3 regions of the Peribacillus sp. Aquil_B1 genome follow, and region 2 is predicted to be linked to each of the others. Evidence: riboswitches for the same ligand, from Rfam matches in the RefSeq annotation. Region 2 holds a riboswitch; each other region holds the start of a gene.
What was found. A riboswitch is a leader RNA that binds a small molecule or an ion and turns the genes downstream of it on or off. The one in region 2 is predicted to bind glycine.

Region 1 (7,112 bases), on a different contig from region 2:
ATGAATATGATCCATAATACACCATTTGGTGATATCGTCGACACCGAAGATGATTTACAGCCTCATTTATATCGGGCTTTTTCGAATGCAGGACGTGTCATGAAACTAATGTATGCCGTCATGTCGACTTTGAAAGTAAATGAAGACCACACAAAGAAAATGGCCGCAAAATCCAGTATAACGGTTACTGAATTAGCGGATACCCTATCAAGAGATTACGACATATCTTTTAGAAAGGCCCACTCCATAGCCAGTCATATTGCAAAACGGTCGATTAGTGAAGGGAAGGAGCTATATGATTGGGACACACAAGAAATCAACAAGATCATCAATGAATTCGTTTCAGTGAACATAGCAGAAGATGAATGGAAAAAAATAATCTCTCCCGAATATTTTGTGGAGATTAGAAGCATTCAAGGCGGGCCCTCCCCAAAAGAGGTTACGAGAATGATTGTAAATAGAAAACAAAAACTGGAACAAGAGATGCAGGAATACAAGGTAATGGTCAAAGCATTGAATGATGGCAGGAAGGCTTTAGTGGATTACTGAAGGTATGGGGTTAAAGAAAAATGAGTCTTAACGCGCATGAAACTCACGAGTATATGCGCCAAACTTACGAGTAAAAGTGTGAAACTCACGAGTAAAAGCGTGAAATTCACGAGTATTTGCGCCAAACTCACAGTAAAAGCGTGAAATTCACGAGTATATGCGCCAACTCACGAGTAAAAGCGTGAAATTCACGAGTATATGCACCAAACTCACGAGTAAAAGCGTGAAACTCACGAGTATATGCGCCAAACTTACGAGTAAAAGTGTGAAACTCACGAGTAAAAGCGTGAAATTCACGAGTATATGCGCCAAACTCACAGTAAAAGCGTGAAATTCACGAGTATTTGCACGAAACTCACGAGTAAAAGCGTGAAATTCACGAGTATTTGTACCAAACTCACGAGTAAAAGCGTAAAATTAGAGTATTTGGCTCGGAAGCATTACGATGCATTTTATTTGCCAACTGCGAAAGCTCATAATTCATGATATATAGTCATTCTTTATTAGGGTGGCTATTTATTTTGAATTTTCATCAATGATAATAAAAAATACATAATGTAAGGCGGAATGCTAATGTCAAATAGATCTCAGTTCGGTTTTATCCTGATTTTAATAGCTTTCGTAATATCGATTACTTTTTGCTTTAACCCTAAATTATTAATACCTAGAGGATATGATTTAGGTATTGATGGCCTCGTAGTATCCAGAAACTTGATGATTATTTTTTCGTTGTATTTATTAGTTAAAATAGGGGATTTGATTATAAACAAAAAAGATCAATAGCCTGAAATGAGATTCCTATAATCAATCTTGAGATGCTTTGGGTGTCGATAATAAAGAAGGCTCAGTCTTTTGACTGAGCCTTCTTTATTATCCAAAATAACCGGTTTCAAATTAGCTTCATATATCGTTAACGGATTTAGGTTCCAACAGAACCGTGTGCTTTCTGAAAGCAAGACTTACCGTGATCATCACAATGAAATTGACTGCCAATGCGATGATTCCCACATTCAAATCTTTCGCTGCTTGCGGCAAGGATGGAAACAAGGTCCCTATTGTCGAATGACTGAGTGTAATGCAGATTACGATGGCCAATCCTGTAATGATGCCGGCGATTGCGCCAAATTTATTGATCGGATTATTCCTTCTCAGACTAAAGAGAAGGGATGGGAAAAGCTGTGTGATGAGGCTATATCCCATTAGAATTAATGCGGACATCGTTTCGCCGCCGTTTAAGGTGAAGTAGACGGCTATAAGGGCAATGACTGGAACAAGAAACTTTGCCAATCGTACAACATGGCGATCTGATACTGCAGGTGCAAATTCCTTATAGACGTTTTTTGCGAGCAGTGTGGCGACGCTCATCAAAAGCATGGATCCCGGCACCAAGGCAGTCAGCAATCCAGCTCCGCCGATTATGCCTATAAACCATGGATCAAAGGTCTCGATCGAAAGGCGAAGCAATGACAGGTCTGCATCTGCCCCAACGAGTCCGGGCACTTTCAATATAGCTGTAAACCCAACGAAAAAGACGAATAACAGCATGAGAGTATATAAAGGGCTGATGATGGCATTTTTTCGAAATACCTTGCCGCTGCGTGCTGAATAGACTGCGCTGAAAACCTGGGGCCACATATAGAAACCGAATACGAGCAATATTACCGTGGAGATGAACCATGATACGCTAAGTCCCTGATCTGGGAACTTTAGAAAACCAGGCTTGGCCGCATCAATCGCTTCAAACATCGGCTGAAATCCGCCAAAGTAATGAATCGGCAGATAAATCCCCAAAAATCCTATTATGGCGACCATCATGATATCTTTAATGACCGCTGTCCAAACTGAACCGTGTATACCGGAGATCATCACATAAATGGTAAGGCTGATCGCCCCCATCCAAACTGCCTCAGACATAGAGATGGCACCATAAGATGCTTCTGAGACAATGATCCCCAATCCTTTCAGCTGCACGACGATCACAGGAATCATCGACACCACACCGACAAGCGCAGCCAAAATTCCTAAACCGGGACTCTTATATTTGCTTACAAAGAAATCGGATTGAGACATCAGTTTATTTTCTTTGGCATATCTCCATATTTCCGGTAGGAGCCAATAGGATAATACGTAAGACAAAGTAATGTAAATTAGAACATATAGAGCGGGTGCGCCCTTGCCATAAGCCCAGCCGCTGCCGCCAAGGAAGGAGAAGGTCGTATAGATTTCCCCGGCCATCAGCAGAAAGACGAATATCGCACCAAAACCGCGTCCGCCAACCGTCCATTGTTCCAAGTCCATATCTTTTCCTTTTGAAGAGCGTAGGCCTAAAAATATCGATAGAAGTAAAAATGCTAAAATGATTAAGAGAGCGATATTCATTCCTGGTCACCTTCCCGATTCCTGGGATCCAGCTTATACATGATGCCCAGTATGGCAGAGGTAAGGACCACCCACATAGCCATCCAGAACATATTGAAAGGCATCCCTAATACATATGGTTCTATTTTATTAACAAAAGGCAGAAATCCTAGTATGCCTATAAAAGGAACTAGAGTAAGAATATATATGATCTTCATAAAAAACCCCTCCGTTTTAATAAAGTGAAACGCCCATCAATGGGGTTTATTCTTCAATGCCACTGATGGATGGGTGAACCAAACCGGGATGAAAAATTCATACATGACGGAAAAGGTCCGATAATATATATTAGCTTACACTATTTTGATATAAAATTTAATGCAGTTGCCTGATATATTTGTGCAACAGTGCGCCGACAGCCGAACCCTTGATATGTTCATAAGACAGATAAAGCCATGAATTCATAGTGAGTTCAAGGCTTTATTTCCTTTAGCTATATTTTTTCCGAGTATTATATAGTATCACCAAGAGTAGGAACCAGATCGGGGTCAAGAGCAGTGATAGTCGTGTAGCTTCAGCGAATAGCATGACAATAAGGATGAACAGGAATAATCCTAAAATGGCGTAATTGACAAAGGGTGTAAAAGGAGCCTTGAAAGTCGATTTTGCTCTTAGGTCAGGCCTTGTTTTCGAATATTTGATATGGGAAATCAAGATAATGCTCCATACCCATATGAAACAGATGGCACTGATGGTCGTCACGACGGTAAACGCCTGTTCCGGTATCAGCTTGCTTAATAATGCCCCTATTGATACAACGATTGTGGATGTTAATAAGGCATTGCTCGGAACGGCCTGTTTATTTAATTTTTCCAGTTTAGCAGGGGCTTCGCCATTCCTGCTTAACGTATAAAGTATTCGGCTCGTTGAAAATAAACCGCTGTTGCATGCAGAAGCAGCGGATGTCAAAACGACGAAGTTGATGATCCCTGCAGCGACAGGAATGCCGATTAAAGCAAAGACCTCTACAAATGGGCTGCTCGTGGCATCCAGTTGTGTCCATGGGTTGACGCAGAGAATGACGAATAGTGCACCAACATAGAAAAGTAAAATCCGGACAGGGATTTTATTGATGGCAGATGGAATGTTCTTTCTCGGGTTTGCCGTTTCTGCTGCGGAAACCCCGACCAATTCGACACCGACAAATGAGAAGACGACCAGCTGTAAAGATAATAGGAATCCGGAAATGCCATTGGGGAACATACCCCCATGATTCCATAGGTTCGTTACGGAAACCGTTCCGGTATTGGTATTGAAGCCGATGATCAAAAGGACGATTCCCACGATGATCAAGGCGATGATCGTGATTACTTTAATGATGGCAAACCAGAATTCCAATTCACCAAATAACTTAACGGTCAATAGGTTCAATCCTAATAGAATGACTAGGCATATTAGAGCCGGAATCCATTGAGGGATATCGAACCAATATTGCATATAGACGCCGACAGCTATGATATCGGCCATTGCGGTCATGATCCAACAGAACCAATATGTCCACCCTGTCACGAAGCCGGCCCATGGACCGACATATTCGGTTGCAAATTCAGTGAAAGATGTATACCCTGCATTGGATAAGAGCAATTCCCCTAGTGCCCTCATTACAAAAAACAAGGCAATCCCTATTATCAGATAGGAAAATAATATAGAAGGTCCTGCCAATTGTATGGCTTTTCCGGAACCTAAAAATAATCCGGTGCCAATGGTTCCTCCTATTGCGATCAGTTGTACATGTCTATTTTTTAAATCTCTTTTTAATTCTTGTTTTGCCAATTCTTACGCCCCCGTTTTTATAGTCTTGGTAGTAATTGAGTTTACCTGCATGGTTTTGGAGAGAGGGACGTGATTTTTTTCGTCCAGCTTGCCTTTTCCATTGGTTTTAAAGCTGTTGTTTTTAGTCCAACCACAAAATGGACAATAAAAAAAGAGATTGGATAATACCAATCTCTTAAAGGGCTCAGAATAACAATTTTATCATTCGTTACTCTTCTGTCCTTTTGCCTGAGATTGTGAATCCTTCGGCGCTGCATCTTGTACAGTCTCTCCAGAAGCTGCTCCTGCTATAGTGTCATCCATAGCATTCATCGCTTGCTTGTATGCGGTTGTAAATGAATGTCGACAGTGATAATCTACCACTGCTGAATCATTCATTATGCTTATAAAATAATATTGGAATTCTATCATCTATTTTTCGGAAGGTCAACAAGTTTTTTTGAAGTGAAAATGGCAATAGCTACAGTTTTATAGTGGTCTTAATTTTTATTAACGTACTTGAAAAATTTGTTTTTTGGATGATCACTATTATGAAATATTGAACATCATTTTTTTGAAATGATATTTTTAGATAAGGGAAATTACCAAGATATATTTGGTAACTGTTTATTTCAAAAATACAATTGTATTTTTACAGAATATTTACTATTATAAGATAAGAAAACATAATTGAAGTGTTATTGATATTTTTTTCGATGGAGCATTTCTAACCGCAATAATTAATAGAGAGTCGTTCGTGTTAAGGATGGAAAAGCATTACCGATATTGCATCTGGGGGAGTTAAACATGTCGAACAAGGAATTAAAGAGAGGGCTGGAAGCACGTCACATTCAAATGATAGCTTTGGGCGGAACCATCGGTGTCGGGTTATTCATGGGATCGGCGAGCACGATCAAATGGACCGGGCCCTCTGTAATGCTTGCTTATGCCATCGCAGGTATTTTTATATTTTTCATCATGCGTTCCATGGGTGAGATGCTCTATTTAGAACCGACTACAGGTTCTTTTGCAACCTTTGCGAGCAGCTATATACATCCTTTGGCAGGTTATATGACTGCTTGGAGCAATTGGTTTCAATGGGTAATCGTCGGAATGTCCGAAATCATCGCGGTTGGGTTGTATATGCAATATTGGTTCCCGGATTTACCGGCTTGGATACCAGGTGTGGTCGCCATGATCATCTTGGGGGCGGCCAACCTCATTTCAGTTAAATCCTTCGGGGAATTTGAATTCTGGTTTGCGCTAATCAAAATCATAACGATCATATTGATGATCGTTGCCGGCCTAGGCCTTATCTTCTTTGGAATAGGGAATGGCGGGGATGCGATTGGATTATCGAATCTATGGGAAAATGGCGGCTTCTTTACGGGAGGCTGGACAGGATTCTTCTTTGCGCTTTCCCTTGTCGTGGCATCCTATCAAGGCGTTGAGCTTATCGGCATCACAGCCGGAGAAGCGAAAGATCCAACGAAGACCGTAACAAAAGCTATCCAATCAATCATATGGCGTATATTAATTTTCTATATTGGTGCCATATTCGTCATCGTGACAGTCTTCCCTTGGGATCAACTGGATGACTTAGGAAGCCCATTCGTTTCAACCTTTGCCAAAATAGGTATCACAGCAGCAGCAGGAATCATCAATTTTGTCGTAATCACTGCGGCCATGTCTGGATGCAACAGTGGGATTTTCAGTGCAGGGCGTATGCTTTACACACTGGCATTGAATGGCCAAGCTCCGAAAATCTTTGCTAAAGTATCTAAAAATGGAGTGCCGGCATATTGTACGATCGCTGTACTTTTAGGATTGGGCATCGGGGTTATCCTGAACTACCTTGCACCGCCGCAATTATTCCTTTATGTGTACAGTGCGAGTGTATTACCTGGGATGATTCCATGGTTTGTCTTACTTATCAGTGAGCTTAAATTCAGAAAGGTAAATGCCGCTGAAATGGAGAAGCATCCGTTCAAGATGCCGTTGGCCCCTTTCAGTAACTATGCGACAATAGCCTTTTTACTGATGGTGCTGGTCGGTATGTGGATCAATCCTAGTACAAGAATTTCCTTGGTTGTCGGAATCGTTTTCCTAGCCTTGGTTGTAGCAAGTTATTACATGCTGAAAATGGATAAACGAACACCATTGGATGTTAAATCCGATGATGAAATTTCGAGATAAGAAACTCTATTAGAAAGCCCTTCTCTTAATTCGAGAAGGGCTTTTTTGTCTTTGAGGATCAATTGTTGGAATTCAAGAGTAAAACAGTGGAATTCACGAGTAAAGTAGATGAATTCACGAGTAAAACAGCGAAATTCACGAGTAAATGCATGGAATTCACGAGTAAAGCTAAATTGACCCCATTACAAGTGAGGGAC
Region 2 (7,112 bases):
CAAAATAAGCATCCAATCCCAGATTCCTGAATCCCATTAATATTCCTTCAGAAATGACACGATATGCTTCAGTAACGGTAGTCGGCATTCCCGGATAGGATTCTGGAACGATTACGCTATAAGTCAATTCATGCTCGTGCAGTACCGCCCGTCCTCCTGTTGGCCTGCGGACAAAACCAAGACCCTGCCTTTTGACCTCTTCCATATCAATTTCCGCTTCCGCCTTTTGAAAATAACCGATCGACAATGTAGCTGGATCCCAGCCGTAAAAGCGTATGATTGGCGGAATTTCCCCTTTGCTTTGCCAGTTTAACAGCGCTTCGTCCAGCGCCATATTAAAAGCCGGTGAACAATACCCCGAATCTATAAAACCCCATTTATCTTTAGCCATCCTTACCCCTCGTTTCGATAGACTGTTTTTCAATACCCCACAAAAAACTCACATGTAGTAGTTTAACAGACTTTAACACTCTAAAAAAGAAAGTACTATCAAGTCGATGAAGAATTTGATGAAAATTCTTTTTGATTATTGGGTAAAGCAATTATATAATAAAGATTGTCTGTATTCGTTAAGGTAGAAGGGAGTTTTTATGTTTGGAAATATTATATACACTGCTCATCATCTTAGGAGTGGTTATTGCGTATTCACTTTTTAATTGGTACCGCCAGCGTAAAATCGTTAAAACACTAACACAGGACGAATTTATCGCTAACTACAGAAAAGTGCAGCTAATCGATGTGCGGGAGCCGAATGATTTCGATAATGGTCATATCTTAGGCGCAAGAAACATCCCTATGACTCAAATGAAAACACGCTTGGTCGAAATTAGGCCGGACAAGCCTGTATATTTGTACGCTCAAAGCGAAATCATCAGCGGCAGAGCTGCAGCCATGCTATACAAAAAGGGCTACAGGGAACTTTTTCACCTAAAGGGCGGTTTCAAAATGTGGACCGGGAAAATCAAAGCAAAGAAGTAAGACCCCATCTCCGCATGGGCTCTTTTTAATTCAATGGCTCAAGGAAAGAAAGTTAACTGTTGGACTTTAATGAAATCTTACATAAACATGAAAAATCCCCGCCGGCAGGCAGGGATTTTTTTTCGTATAAGCTATCAATCTAGGCTTGATAACGCAGTACAGGTTTTCTTGCAGCAAGAGTTTCATCAAGCCTTTTTATAACGGTTGTATGCGGAGCTTCCTGAACGATTTCAGGGGTTTCTTCCGCTTCCTTGGCAATCTGGATCATCGCATCGATGAACGCATCCAGCGTTTCTTTTGACTCGGTCTCAGTCGGTTCTATCATCATTCCTTCTTCCACGTTCAACGGGAAGTAAATGGTTGGAGGATGGTACCCGAAATCCAGCAATCTTTTGGCTATATCGAGAGTCCTTACCCCCAATTTCTTTTGCCGGCGTCCGCTTAATACGAATTCGTGCTTACAATGACGATTATATGGCAGATCAAAAAATGGTTCCAACTTACGCATCATATAATTGGCATTGATGACAGCATTCTCGGTGACGGCTTTAAGGCCATCAGGACCCATTGAACGAATGTACGTATATGCCCTCACGTTTATCCCGAAATTACCATAATAAGGTTTTACCCTGCCAATCGATTGCGGACGATCATAATCAAGAACGAATTGCTCCCCTTGCTTGACCACAAGCGGTTTAGGCAAGTAAGGAATCAAGTCCGCTTTCACTCCGACAGGGCCAGAACCCGGACCGCCGCCGCCATGCGGGCCTGTGAATGTTTTATGGAGATTTAAGTGAACCACATCAAAGCCCATGTCACCCGGGCGTGCTTTTGATAGGACTGCATTCAGATTGGCTCCGTCATAATAAAGCTTCCCACCTGCATCATGGACAAGTTCTGCCATTTCCAAAATGTTTTCTTCAAACAATCCCAATGTATTGGGGTTCGTCAACATCAAGGCCGCCGTATCCGGTCCGACAACACGCTTTAAATCTTCAAGGTCGACTAAACCATTTTCATCGGATTTCACTGTAATCGTTTCAAGTCCGGCAACAGTGGCAGAGGCAGGATTCGTACCGTGTGCAGAATCGGGTACAATCACTTTCGTCCGTTCTGTATCGCCATTCGCTTCGTGAAAAGCGCGAATCATCATTAACCCTGTCCACTCACCATGTGCACCTGCTGCAGGCTGTAATGTCACTTGGTCCATCCCGGTGATTTCCGTTAAGTGTTCCTGCAAATCAAATAAGAGTCCCAATGCTCCCTGAACGGTAGCCGGATCTTGATATGGATGAATATGGGCAAAGCCGTTGAAGCGTGCCACGTTTTCATTTATTTTCGGATTATATTTCATCGTGCATGAACCCAGCGGATAAAAACCCGAATCCACCCCATGATTCCGTTTGGAGAGTGCTGTATAGTGACGCATGATATCCAGTTCGGACACCTCAGGCAGCTCTGCCTCTTCTTCACGGATGTAGTCGGCAGGAAGAATTTCTTCGAGCGGGATAGTTGCAACATCCATTTCTGGCAGACTGTACCCGATTCGACCGGAAGTACTGATTTCAAAAATGAGTGATTGATCTTGATTATTCATGTTGATCCCCCAATTCCTGCGCAAGTGCATCAATTTCTTCTTTTGTTCTAAGTTCAGTTACCGCAACCAGCATATGGTCTTTCAGCTCAGGATAAACCGTCCCTAAATCAAAGCCGCCGATCATCCCTTTTTCAAAAAGGTTTTTATTGATTTCTGAAAACGAAGAAGGCAGTTTAATGACAAATTCATTGAAAGAAGGACCATCGAATATCACTTCCACCCCTTTTGCCATAATTGCTTTTTTTGCATAATGAGCTTTTTGAATATTTTGCACGGCCATTTCTTTGACACCCTTTTTCCCAAGCGCGGTCATTGCAACAGAAGCTGCCAACGCATTCAAAGCTTGATTGGAACAAATGTTGGAAGTGGCTTTGTCACGGCGAATGTGCTGTTCACGGGCTTGAAGCGTCAGTACGAATCCCCTTTTACCATTTTCATCCACTGTTTGACCGACGAGTCGGCCCGGAACTTTCCGAACAAGTTTATTAGTAACGGCAAAATATCCGCAATGAGGACCACCGAATGCCGCTGGAATGCCGAATGGCTGAGCATCCCCCGTTACGATATCTGCACCAAGTGCACCTGGGGATGTCAAAGCTCCCAATGCAAGCGGATTACTGGAAACGATAAACATCGATTTGACACCATGTATGATTTCTTCCATTTCTTTCAATGGCTCGATGCGGCCAAAAAAGTTCGGATATTGCACGATCACTCCTGCAACTTCCTCATTCGCCAATTCCCTTAAAGCAGCTAAGTCCGTCACACCGTCTTTATAAGGAATTTCGACCACTTCCACGCGTTGACCTTTCGCATATGTCTTAACGACTTCTCTTGATTCAGGATGAACGGTTCCTGAAATGAGAATCTTCTTGCGTCGTGTCTGGCCTGAAGCAAGCATGGCTGCCTCAGCTAGCGCCGTCCCGCCGTCATACATGGAGGAGTTAGCTACATCCATGCCCGTCAATTCACATATCATCGTTTGATATTCAAAGATCGCCTGAAGCTCCCCCTGTGAAATTTCAGGCTGATAAGGTGTATAAGCCGTATAAAACTCAGAACGGGATAAAACATGATCGACGATGACCGGCGCGTAATGGTCATAGACACCCGCACCAAGGAAGGAAGCATAGTTTTTAAGGTCTGCATTCTTGGCAGCAAGCCTTGATAATTCTTTCATTAATGCCGGTTCCGATTTAGCAGGCTTTATATCGTATTCTCCTTGAAAACGAACGCTTTCAGGGATATCATTGAAAAGTTCTTGAACAGAAGATACCCCTATCGCTTCCAGCATTTCTTGTTTATCTTGCTCTGTCATGGGTAAATAACGATGTTTCATCTAATGACCATTCCTCTCTATTTACGTGGTTTTTTATAAAAAGGTGTTTGTATGATAACGGCTTTCAAACGTTTGGAACGGATTTCCACTTCGACTTCCGCTTCCAGCACCGAAAATTCCTTATCGATAAGTACCAATCCCACGTTTTTCTTCAACGTTGGTGATTGGGTACCGGTCGTGACCTCGCCAATGACTTTATCACCGCTGTAGACCTTGTACCCATGACGAGGAATGCCACGGTCAATCATTTCAATTCCCACAAGCTTGCGGGGAGCTCCTTTCTCCTTTTGCTCAGCAAGAACGGCTTTCCCGAAAAAATCCACTTCCTTATCCACTTTTACTGCAAAACCAATCCCGGCTTCTATCGGGGTGATGTCCGCTGAAAGCTCCTGTCCATACAGCGGCAGTTTCGCTTCAAAACGCAGGGTATCACGAGCACCTAAACCAATCGGCTGAACCCCCTCTTCCTTTCCGGCATCCATAATCGCCTTCCAAAGGGCAGGACCATTTTCACTGTCACTATATATCTCAAAGCCATCCTCACCAGTGTATCCAGTACGGGATACCAGCGTGGACATACCGTTGATCAGGACATTTTCCTTGAACTTGAAAAATCCAATTTCACTTAAGTCAGTATTTCCCGATAGTTTTTGTAAGATCTTTTCTGCAGAAGGTCCTTGAAGTGCCAGCTGTGTATAGTCACTCGATACATTCGTTATTTGGACATCTTCCGTTAAATTAGCTTGCAGCCAATTGAAATCTTTTTCTGTATTCGCTGCATTGACCACGAGCAGATAGTCGTCCTCGGCCCTTTTATACACGATAAGATCATCGACCGTGCCTCCGTTTTCATAACACATGGCGGTATATTGGGCACCGCCCTGTTGCAGCTTTGATATATCATTGGTCAGCATCTTCTGTAAAAAGGAAAGGCTCCCAGGTCCCTTAACATCGACTTCCCCCATATGGGAAACATCAAATAACCCCGCTTTTGTTCGTACGGCTTCATGTTCATCCTTTATACCCGAAAATTGGACAGGTAGTTCCCAGCCGCCAAAATCAATCGTCTTGCCTCCGTATTCACGATAAACCTCAAATAGTGGCGTTCTTTTTAAATTGGTCAAAAAATGACCCCCTTCAGATTTTTTTAAAAATTAATTGGCTTCATTATCAAAAGCTTCTTGTCATTACGCATCAGATACATCCTGATTCATGATGTGAAAAAAGCACAAAAAAGGACAGAGAAAGCCCGTTTGAGCTTTTTCTCTGTCCTGAAACCTGAAAGTTTACCTATGTAATAGGTTTTCCCCTTTGGTGGCCGTCCCATAACGGGCGGCGCTCTCCAGAGTTGCGTCCAATAAGAGTTCTTTTGCCTGAGAGATTCACTGCTAAGTTTGCTCCTTCGGCGCTACATCCGTAGTCTCTCCCCTTACCTTCACCCGCATATAAATGGTCTACCATTGAAAGGAAGCGAATAAGCCCCAAGCAACGGTAAAACCTTTGAGCATAAATGGAATGCATTCCCTGCCAATTCTCCTGAAACTTCAGAAACCGTTTGACTGATCTCCTTCAGTAATCTTGGATAAATTAGGAGCCTATAGCCCATACTAAGAAAACGCGAACTGCAAAATCGATGTACAAACATTCTTTGTAGCGTTTGGAAATTGGAATTTTCTAAATATACTTATATCCTACCCTAAGAAACTTATCTCTGCAATATCTTTTGAAGAGAAATATTTTTCTTACTTCACATATGGAATGTTCGGGTTTTGACCTTATATTAAGGAAATTATGATTTGAGAGGGAGTTATTTCTATGAAAATCAATATATCCTTCAACTCTGAATGGAATGATGAGTTTCTGCAAAAGATGGAAAATGACGGTCCATGGGGAAATTGGGAACTTTATAAGCTGGCGGTTCAAATGGAGGAAAACCTTATCATCCCTGATTTTGAAGGTTTACAGGCGCCCAAGCACCTTCCGCAGTTAACCCCGCTTCCCCATCAATTGGAAGCGGCCAAGCAAGTAGTGGAAAAGATGAATGGAAAAGCCATTTTGGCTGATGAGGTAGGGCTGGGAAAAACAATTGAAGCAGGCTTGATCCTAAAAGAGTATATGATTAGGGGCCTTGTAAAAAAAGTATTGATCCTTGTTCCGGCTTCCCTTGTTACACAATGGGCATTTGAATTGAATACCAAGTTTCATATTCCGGCAGTCGTTCAGAGAAAAAGTTATGTCTGGGACTCCTGTGATGTGGTCATTTCATCCATTGATACAGCGAAACGCGCTCCACATCGAGATATCATCTTTACTCAAGAATATGACTTCATCATTATTGATGAAGCTCATAAACTTAAAAATAATAAGACGAAGAACTATGAATTCGTCCAAAATCTGAAAAAGAAATTTTGTTTACTCCTGACAGCCACTCCGATTCAAAATAAAGTCGAGGAGATTTTCCACCTCGTTTCGTTATTGAAACCGGGCCACTTGGGAAATGCCTCACTCTTTTCGGAAAAGTATAAAGGGAAAGGCCGGAACATCATTGAAGATGAACACCTAAAGGAACTGGTCAACACTGTCATGATTCGGAACCGGCGGGCCGATACTGGCATTGAATGGACAAAACGGCATGTGGAAACCATCACCATTGAATTTTCTCCAACGGAACAAGCATTGTATGATGCTGTTTCCAAATTCAAGCCAATTTCGGATGGAACAAAAGGAAGCGCCTTTTCGGCCCTCACTCTTCAAAGGGAAGCATGCAGCAGCAGAGAGGCGGTCTTTTATACATTAAAGAATATGAAAGCTAAATATGATCAGCCTTCCCCTGACTTCTTGGCAAAACTTGATGATTTATTTTCTAAAGTGAATGAAACGGTTCAGAACTCCAAGGCTGAAAAAGCTTTGGAACTGATCAAGAAAATTGATGATAAAGTCATTATCTTTACCGAATACCGGGCGACGCAGCTTTATCTACAATGGTACCTACAGCAGAATGGAATTTCTTCAGTTCCTTTCCGAGGCGGCTTTAAGCGCGGAAAGAAAGACTGGATGCGAGAATTATTCCAAAAGAATATACAGGTATTAATTGCAACAGAAGCTGGCGGGGAAGGGATAAACCTTCAGTTTTGCCATCATTTGATTAATTTTGACCTGCCATGGAACCCGATGAGGCTCGAACAGAGAATTGGACGG
Region 3 (7,112 bases), 580 kb from region 2:
TGAACTGTCCTTTTGGATATTGAAACAGGATTTTCGTATCCGGGTCTGGCGTCTGCGTCTGCGACATCTTTTCCACTTTTTGATTGTAAACCTTTATTTCTTCTTCCTTTGACTTCGAAAGCTTTGAAAAATCCATTTTCCTTAATGTCTCTTCATCAAGCGGTTCATCTATAATAATTTCTTCGATTTCGATAATTTCCTCTGCTTGGAACCATTTTTTCATCTTATTTAGCCATTTCAAAACTATCACTCTTTCTACATCTGTAGTTATGTAACTAATTCTACCAGTTATTTTAAAAATATCGAGAAAATTTAAGCTAAATTGGGATTAGTATCTATTTTTTTATCGCACTCTTACTAACTTAACGTATTTCGCAGAACTCCTACCCTATTAAACCCCTTCTGAAATGAGTTTAAACCTCCCCATCGCGAAATAACATTAGCCCCTAGTCTACTATTTAAATAAAACATCGCTGTTAAATCGCGTTTACAAAGAGATTAAGTTTTCATGCAGCGCAAGAAGCAGACTGGTCAATTCATTGAAGCATCCTTCACGAAACCTCCGGTGGCATCCTGAAACCCATAAAACACCGTTCGTTAATACCGAACGGTGTTTTGTGGGTTTCTGCATTTTTTTGCAAACAAATATACCAATGGGACTATTCCCATTCATAAAAATTGCATACAACCTGGGCCACTGATTTGGATGCGATCAAAAGGGCATCTTCATCAATGTCGAATTTAGGATGGTGATTGAAATATGCCTTCTCCACCCCTTTCGGTTTACAGCCAATGTAAAAGAAGCAGCCAGGAATCTTTTCGGCATAATACGAAAAATCCTCTGAACCTGAGAAAACCGGAAATTCCAAGACATTTTTAATGTCTTTGTCATTCATGCTTTCCAGACTATTTTTCACGAATCCAGTCAGTTCAGGGTCATTATATAACGGAGGATAATCAGGCACATATGTTAGCTCGCACTGAACATCAAATTCCGTTTCTATCCCTTTGACGATGCGGTGGATTTCCTTATCGATCAGCTGTTGAGTCTCTGATGTCATATAACGGACATCCCCTTCAATTTCTATACGATCTTTAATGACATTAAAGCTTCCTTTTCCATCGAAGGAGCCGATTGTGACCACGCCCATATCAAAAGGGTTCAAACGGCGGCTGATTACAGTTTGTACGGCTGTCACGAAGTGGGCGCCTGCCACAATGGCATCATTAGCCATATGCGGGGACGAACCATGGCCGCCTACACCCTTTATCGCTAGCTTGAAATAGGTCCGTCCAGCCATCGAATAGCCGCCGTGATATCCGACAACTCCTGCTGGATGGGACGGAAATAAGTGGATTCCAAAAACGGCATCCAGTTCATCCAAAAACCCTGATTCCATCATGCTTTTTGCTCCACCTGGGGGCGTCTCTTCTGCATGTTGGTGAATTATTTTGATCGTACCGGATAGGGAAGCTTTAAGCTCATTGATGCAGTCTGCCAGAACCAATAAGTAAGCGGTATGACCATCGTGTCCGCAGGCATGCATGACACCTTCATTTTTTGAACGGAACGGAACTTCCGCTTCTTCTGTAATCGGCAATGCATCGAAATCTGCACGGAGACCTATCGTTTTCCCAGGTTTTCCGCCTTCGATTGTTACGATGATCCCTAATCCATTTCCTACATTCGTTTGAATCGACACATCCTTTCCCTTATAAAAATCAATGATATATTGTGCCGTTTTCTCTTCTTTGAAGGATAGTTCCGGATTCTCGTGTAAATGACGGCGGATTTGAACCATTTCCCCTTTACGGGCTTCCAGCATGTTCATTAATTTGCTTTTCACGTTCACGATCATTCTCCCCCTTATTTCAAGTTGAGCATATTAGTAAGTTCCATGTTCGCTGCAAACCTTCTTATACAAAGTGCCAAATAAAAAGGGCAGAGAAGATTGCGTAAACTTACCGCTTCCTTCTCTGTCCTTTTACCTGAGTGTTTGCCTCCATTTCGGTCATGGAGATTTCCCCGTTGGTGGCACTCTTCCTGCGCGCTCTCCAGAGTTACGTCCAGCTGCGGTTCCATTTACCTGAGAGATTTGCTCCAAGGTATATTTTTGGAACTTGCTCCTTTGGTGGCTCAAAGCTTTGCACACTCCCACAACGTTCATTTGCTCATTCTATTGTTTTATTCCATATTTTCAAAATACTACAATTATATTATCACCGATTAAAAAATAAATATCAACTCTAAGTGTAATAAACTCTATTAAACTTTAAAAGGACCGCTGCCAGATGCTGACACGGTCCTTATGTATTCAATATATTATTGTTCACGCTTTTTGTTTTTACCCATGATGAAGATGGGCTCCAACTCATTTTCTTCGTAAAGAAATGATAGAGCCGTTATTGGAACATGACCGCTGGCAAAGAAGCTCATCGCCATTTGCGCAAGAATGTCATAGCCCGTATCATTCTTCACATCGGCAATGATGATGACGTCCTGATGGGGAATGGCCACAGCCATGGTTCCCTCGATCTTGTCCTTCATTTCCCGAAGCCATGATTCATTCAGGATCCTGCTGGCATCATATCCATCATTCGTGTTCAAAAAATAAAATGCATTACCTGCAACGATATCCGACTTCATTTCAGTGGAGAGGGAACGGGCATTGAAAAGGGCAATTTCACGGATCCTGTCACCCTGCCAATTTTCCCGTTGAATCATCTTTTCATCTATAAGACGGTAGGTTTTTCCTAAATCAAGGGCATAAAAAACCCGGGTTTCAGCCGTATGCTCATCGAATAAAAATGGATTTCCTTCTTCCGATTCCATTGGAAAGGAGGTCGAGCGGATGACTGGGAAAATGAATTTCTCCTTGCCTTCCATGCTGTGTTCTCCCCCCATCACATTCAGGGCCTCTTCCACGTAATAGATAATTTCATCGATGGCCTTTTCCTGTACGTTTTCATAGTTAGCAAGTACAGGAGGCAGCTCGATGGTGATACCCTTTCCGGTCTTCACATTTTCCACCCGTAACGTATCTTGCTTGCTATCGAATTTGAATGTGCGATTTTCATCTTTTAAACGTTCCTTCAGAATATTTTTCAGCTTCGTGCTGTCCATTTTCATGACTGACCCTCCTCTTCATTGAAAAATCCCCAGCGAGAAGGGGATTTTGATTATAATGATTGAATGAATTCCTCAATTTGTTCTTGCGTTTTGCGATCCTTGCTCACGAATCTGCCTAGCTCTTTACCATTCTCATACGCGATGAAACTTGGTATACCGAATACATCATGAGCCGCACACACATCGATGAATTCATCACGGTCCACATGAATGAATGTAAAGTCTGGAAATTTCGTTTCAATCTCCGGCATTATCGGTTCGATGACACGGCAATCCCCACACCATGTTGCTGAAAAAAGAAAGATATGTTTGCCTTCATTTTTCAATGCATCATATTGCTCAACGGTTTGTAAATTTTCCATTTGTATATTCCTCCTGCTCTAAATAACACCTTAGTTTTTATAATCCCATCATACCAGACTCTCCAGAAATCAACCATTAATACGGATCGGTTGAAAGGCAAGGGTCCGCTTATTTCTGAGGCACGGATGAAACGATTTCCATCATTTGTTTTGCATCGGTTTTTAATTGGTCTTTATCCGTTTCGGTTGTCAGCTTCACCCCGCCGATCCCCACCGCAAGCTCATACTTTTCTTTCGGTATCTCTTTGATCGAGATAAAGCCGAATTTATCATCAGTCTGAAAAGAATGCAGCATTACATTTTGATCATCTTGTTCCTTTATCGCCAAATATAACACGGAGCTGTCTTCTTTTTCATTTGGATTGACAAATAATATATAAATCTTATCATCTTTTTGTAAAATCAAATTATTATCATGTTCTTCCACTACTTTAAAATCCTTTGGCAGATAGACCTGAATTAGCCCAGCCTCTTGATTGGGCTGTTTTTCATCGTCACGAAAAGCCACTTCAGCAGCCTTCATTGCCTTTTCGGTTTGTCTCTCGATACCTGAGCAGCCCACGATCAAACTGCTTATCAACAGGAAAACAAGAAAATTCTTATTGGATAAAGCCATCGTCATTCCTCCAGCCGTCTCTTTTACTACCTTATGGATAATATTATCCTTATTTACGGAATTCATCCATTTTCTAAAAAACATGGTACAATGAAAGCAATTTTATTATCGAGGAGGAAAACAATGAAGTTAATCGTGTATCTTGCTGGGGAGATCCATTCAAATTGGAGAAGTGAGCTGAGAGATAAGGCCGCTGCACTAAAGCTTCCTTTAGAATTTGTAGGACCGATGGAAAATCATGAACGCTCCGATAATATCGGTGAAGATATCCTCGGGGAACAGCCGAATCCCATCCTGAAGGATGCGGCCGCTTCCCAAATCAATAATTTGCGAACAGGTCTTTTGATGAAAAAAGCTGATCTTGTCGTCGCTCTGTTTGGCGAGAAATATAAACAGTGGAATACTGCCATGGACGCAAGCACCGCCATTTCCCTGGGTAAACCGCTTATTTTGATTCGTCCGGAATCCCATCATCATGCCTTAAAGGAATTATCGGAAAAGGCGAGTGTCACGGTAGAATCCGTTAACCAAGCCATGAAGGTTCTTTCTTATATTTTTGAAGAAGGGCTGTAAATCCTATTGTCCCTTAACTGTCCAGCTCAAGTATGGAGGACTGATCATTTTAAAGAAACGAATAAAAAGCTTGCAGGGCCTCCCCTGCAAGCGAAAAACGAATATTTTACCTTATCCCTTTTTAATGGGAATCCAAATTTCGGAGTAATAGTCAGGGTTTGAAGCGTCGTCATTCGCGTACACTTCCAATTCTGGAGTTCCGGCATGTTCATAACCGCTGGTAGGGAACCATTCGGAAAAGATTCGTTTCCAAGCTTGTTGGATGCTATCAGGCATAGGTCCGTGAACTTCGAATGCTACCCACTTGGAAGCCGGTAACGTAAGGGTTGAAAACTCTTCAGGCACTTTCCCGGAATACTCTGCACCTATCCAATAATCCATCGTTTCATTTTTTTCCACCGCCCGCTTATCGACACATACACCAATCAAGCCATCTATTTCGCCATTGTTCAATTTCGCTAACCTATCACTTGTTCCATCCGAATTCACTTTCTCCCACAACTTTGGAATCCCGATCAAATTCTCTTCATTAACCAAGGAAAACTCCTGCTTGATTCCAATCAATTGAAAGGAATCCCTTTCAAGGATATTGTATTTCATCGGTTTTGCCCCTTTCAGAATTACCTGTATCACCAGGCGTTCATAGAATTTCAGCTTCCCCATATACTTTCGGGCTTCGCTTGGAGATACCCCATGCTGCCTTCGAAAAGCTTTCGAGAATGCCTCGGGGGTGTCATAGCCATACTTGTAGGCTAAATCAATGACCTTGCCATTTGTTGATGAAATCTCCTGGGCAGCTAAGGTCAGTCTTCGACGACGGATATAGTCACCAATGGTTATATCCGTTAAAATGGTGAATGTCCGTTGAAAATGAAGTGCCGAGGCATTCGCCTGCCTGGAAATGCTCTCGATTGTCAGGTCCTCCAATAAGTGCTCCTCGATATATTCGATGGCCTTTTGGATTGATTCAACCCACCCCATTTCGTTCCCCCCTTGTCACTATACTAGCAAGGCCGCTCAATAAAATCCTGTCCGTTCCTGCTCTGTTTTGGCAGTATTCGTTTCCATCATTCGAAACCCGCTTTTCCATGACAGTGATTCAAAAATCCTGCTTTTTCATTTTCAGCTTATACTCGTGTTGACCGGCAAGCATCCTCATGATATGAAGGAACATTTCCTCCCTGGTGATTCGCTCATTTGTAAATACGCCGATCGCTCCTTCCTTTTTGCTAATATTCTCTTGCCTTGTGAAGGCGTCCATCACCGGGCCCAACTCTTCACCGTCCAGCAGCTTCTCAGCAACAATTCCCGGAACTGGGATTCTCGCTCCGGCAGCTACTAAGACCTCACCGTCCCTTGTTGCCATTGCACCCCAATTACACAAAAACAGGGATTGTTTCATTTTCACGACACCGCCTTCAAGCCCGATGCCCATTTCGGCATCACTGTGAATCAAGCAGTTCCTGGCACGTGTCATTGCCCCCTCCATCGTTTCCTCGTCTGAAAAAGGCTGTTCCGGGACCCCGCTCTCCACTTGAAGCGAAATGATTTCTGCATCTTCATATACACCAAGCACGGCACTAACTTTCGCCGGGTTTTTACTGCCTACTGCTATTTTCAATATTATTACCTTCCTTCTATGTAAAAAAAGCTGATGGAAAAGGATACATGACAGCATCTCTTTCCATTTCAGCTTCTACCATCAACCGTTATTAATCAAGGTCTCGAATGTCGTTTTATCACAGGAACGAACCAATTTCCCAATCAGCTCACGTGCAGCGGCATAATCATCAATATGAATCATGGATGCATGTGTATGAATATAGCGGGAACAAATGCCAATCACCCCGCTTGGAATGCCTTCGTTTGCAATATGGACTTGCCCTGCATCCGTGCCGCCTTGGGAAACGAAATATTGATACGGAATCTCATTCGACTCGGCCGTATCAAGGATGAATTCCCTCATGCCGCGATGAGTGACCATCGAACGATCAAAAATGCGGAGCAATGCCCCTTTTCCCAGCTGACCAAATTCATTTTTACTGCCGGACATATCGTTCGCCGGACTTGCATCCAAAGCGAAGAAAAGATCCGGTTTGATCATATGAGCTGCAGTTTGCGCACCCCGTAATCCGACTTCCTCCTGGACGGTTGCCCCGGAATATAAGACATTCGGTAACGTTTCACCTTTTAAATCCTTTAACAATTCAATCGCAAGTCCGCAGCCATAACGATTATCCCACGCTTTTGCGAGGATTTTCTTCTCATTGGCCATCGGCGTGAATGGACAAATCGGTACAATCTGCTGACCTGGCTTAATACCGATTCTCTTAACATCTTCCTTATCATCCGCCCCGATATCAATCAGCATATTTTTGATATCCATTGGTTTTGAGCGTTGCGACTCATCAAGCAAATGAGGCGGAATCGA

Region 1: another riboswitch for glycine. It lies ahead of MPH60_RS22460 (amino acid permease); the one in region 2 lies ahead of gcvT (glycine cleavage system aminomethyltransferase GcvT).
Region 3: another riboswitch for glycine. It lies ahead of MPH60_RS02810 (amidohydrolase); the one in region 2 lies ahead of gcvT (glycine cleavage system aminomethyltransferase GcvT).

Annotation. Positions count from the first base shown of each region.
Region 1 covers NZ_JAKXEE010000004.1:244,152-251,263, forward strand. The annotation lists gene argH (argininosuccinate lyase) at 1-549, shown strand, start outside; gene MPH60_RS22450 (sodium:solute symporter family protein) at 1,450-2,928, opposite strand; gene MPH60_RS22455 (DUF3311 domain-containing protein) at 2,925-3,125, opposite strand; gene MPH60_RS22460 (amino acid permease) at 3,397-4,740, opposite strand; glycine riboswitch at 4,947-5,025, opposite strand; gene MPH60_RS22465 (amino acid permease) at 5,527-6,915, shown strand.
Region 2 covers NZ_JAKXEE010000001.1:1,128,345-1,135,456, reverse strand. The annotation lists gene MPH60_RS05785 (lipoate--protein ligase family protein) at 1-391, opposite strand, end outside; gene MPH60_RS05780 (rhodanese-like domain-containing protein) at 595-978, shown strand; gene gcvPB (aminomethyl-transferring glycine dehydrogenase subunit GcvPB) at 1,118-2,575, opposite strand; gene gcvPA (aminomethyl-transferring glycine dehydrogenase subunit GcvPA) at 2,568-3,914, opposite strand; gene gcvT (glycine cleavage system aminomethyltransferase GcvT) at 3,932-5,038, opposite strand; glycine riboswitch at 5,179-5,262, opposite strand; glycine riboswitch at 5,266-5,353, opposite strand; gene MPH60_RS05760 (DEAD/DEAH box helicase) at 5,730-7,112, shown strand, end outside.
Region 3 covers NZ_JAKXEE010000001.1:550,376-557,487, reverse strand. The annotation lists gene MPH60_RS02815 (DNA translocase FtsK) at 1-241, opposite strand, end outside; gene MPH60_RS02810 (amidohydrolase) at 660-1,847, opposite strand; glycine riboswitch at 1,968-2,069, opposite strand; gene MPH60_RS02805 (DUF1444 domain-containing protein) at 2,324-3,130, opposite strand; gene MPH60_RS02800 (thioredoxin family protein) at 3,181-3,492, opposite strand; gene MPH60_RS02795 (hypothetical protein) at 3,602-4,108, opposite strand; gene MPH60_RS02790 (YtoQ family protein) at 4,232-4,681, shown strand; gene MPH60_RS02785 (AraC family transcriptional regulator) at 4,793-5,662, opposite strand; gene MPH60_RS02780 (DUF84 family protein) at 5,781-6,302, opposite strand; gene MPH60_RS02775 (M42 family metallopeptidase) at 6,384-7,112, opposite strand, start outside.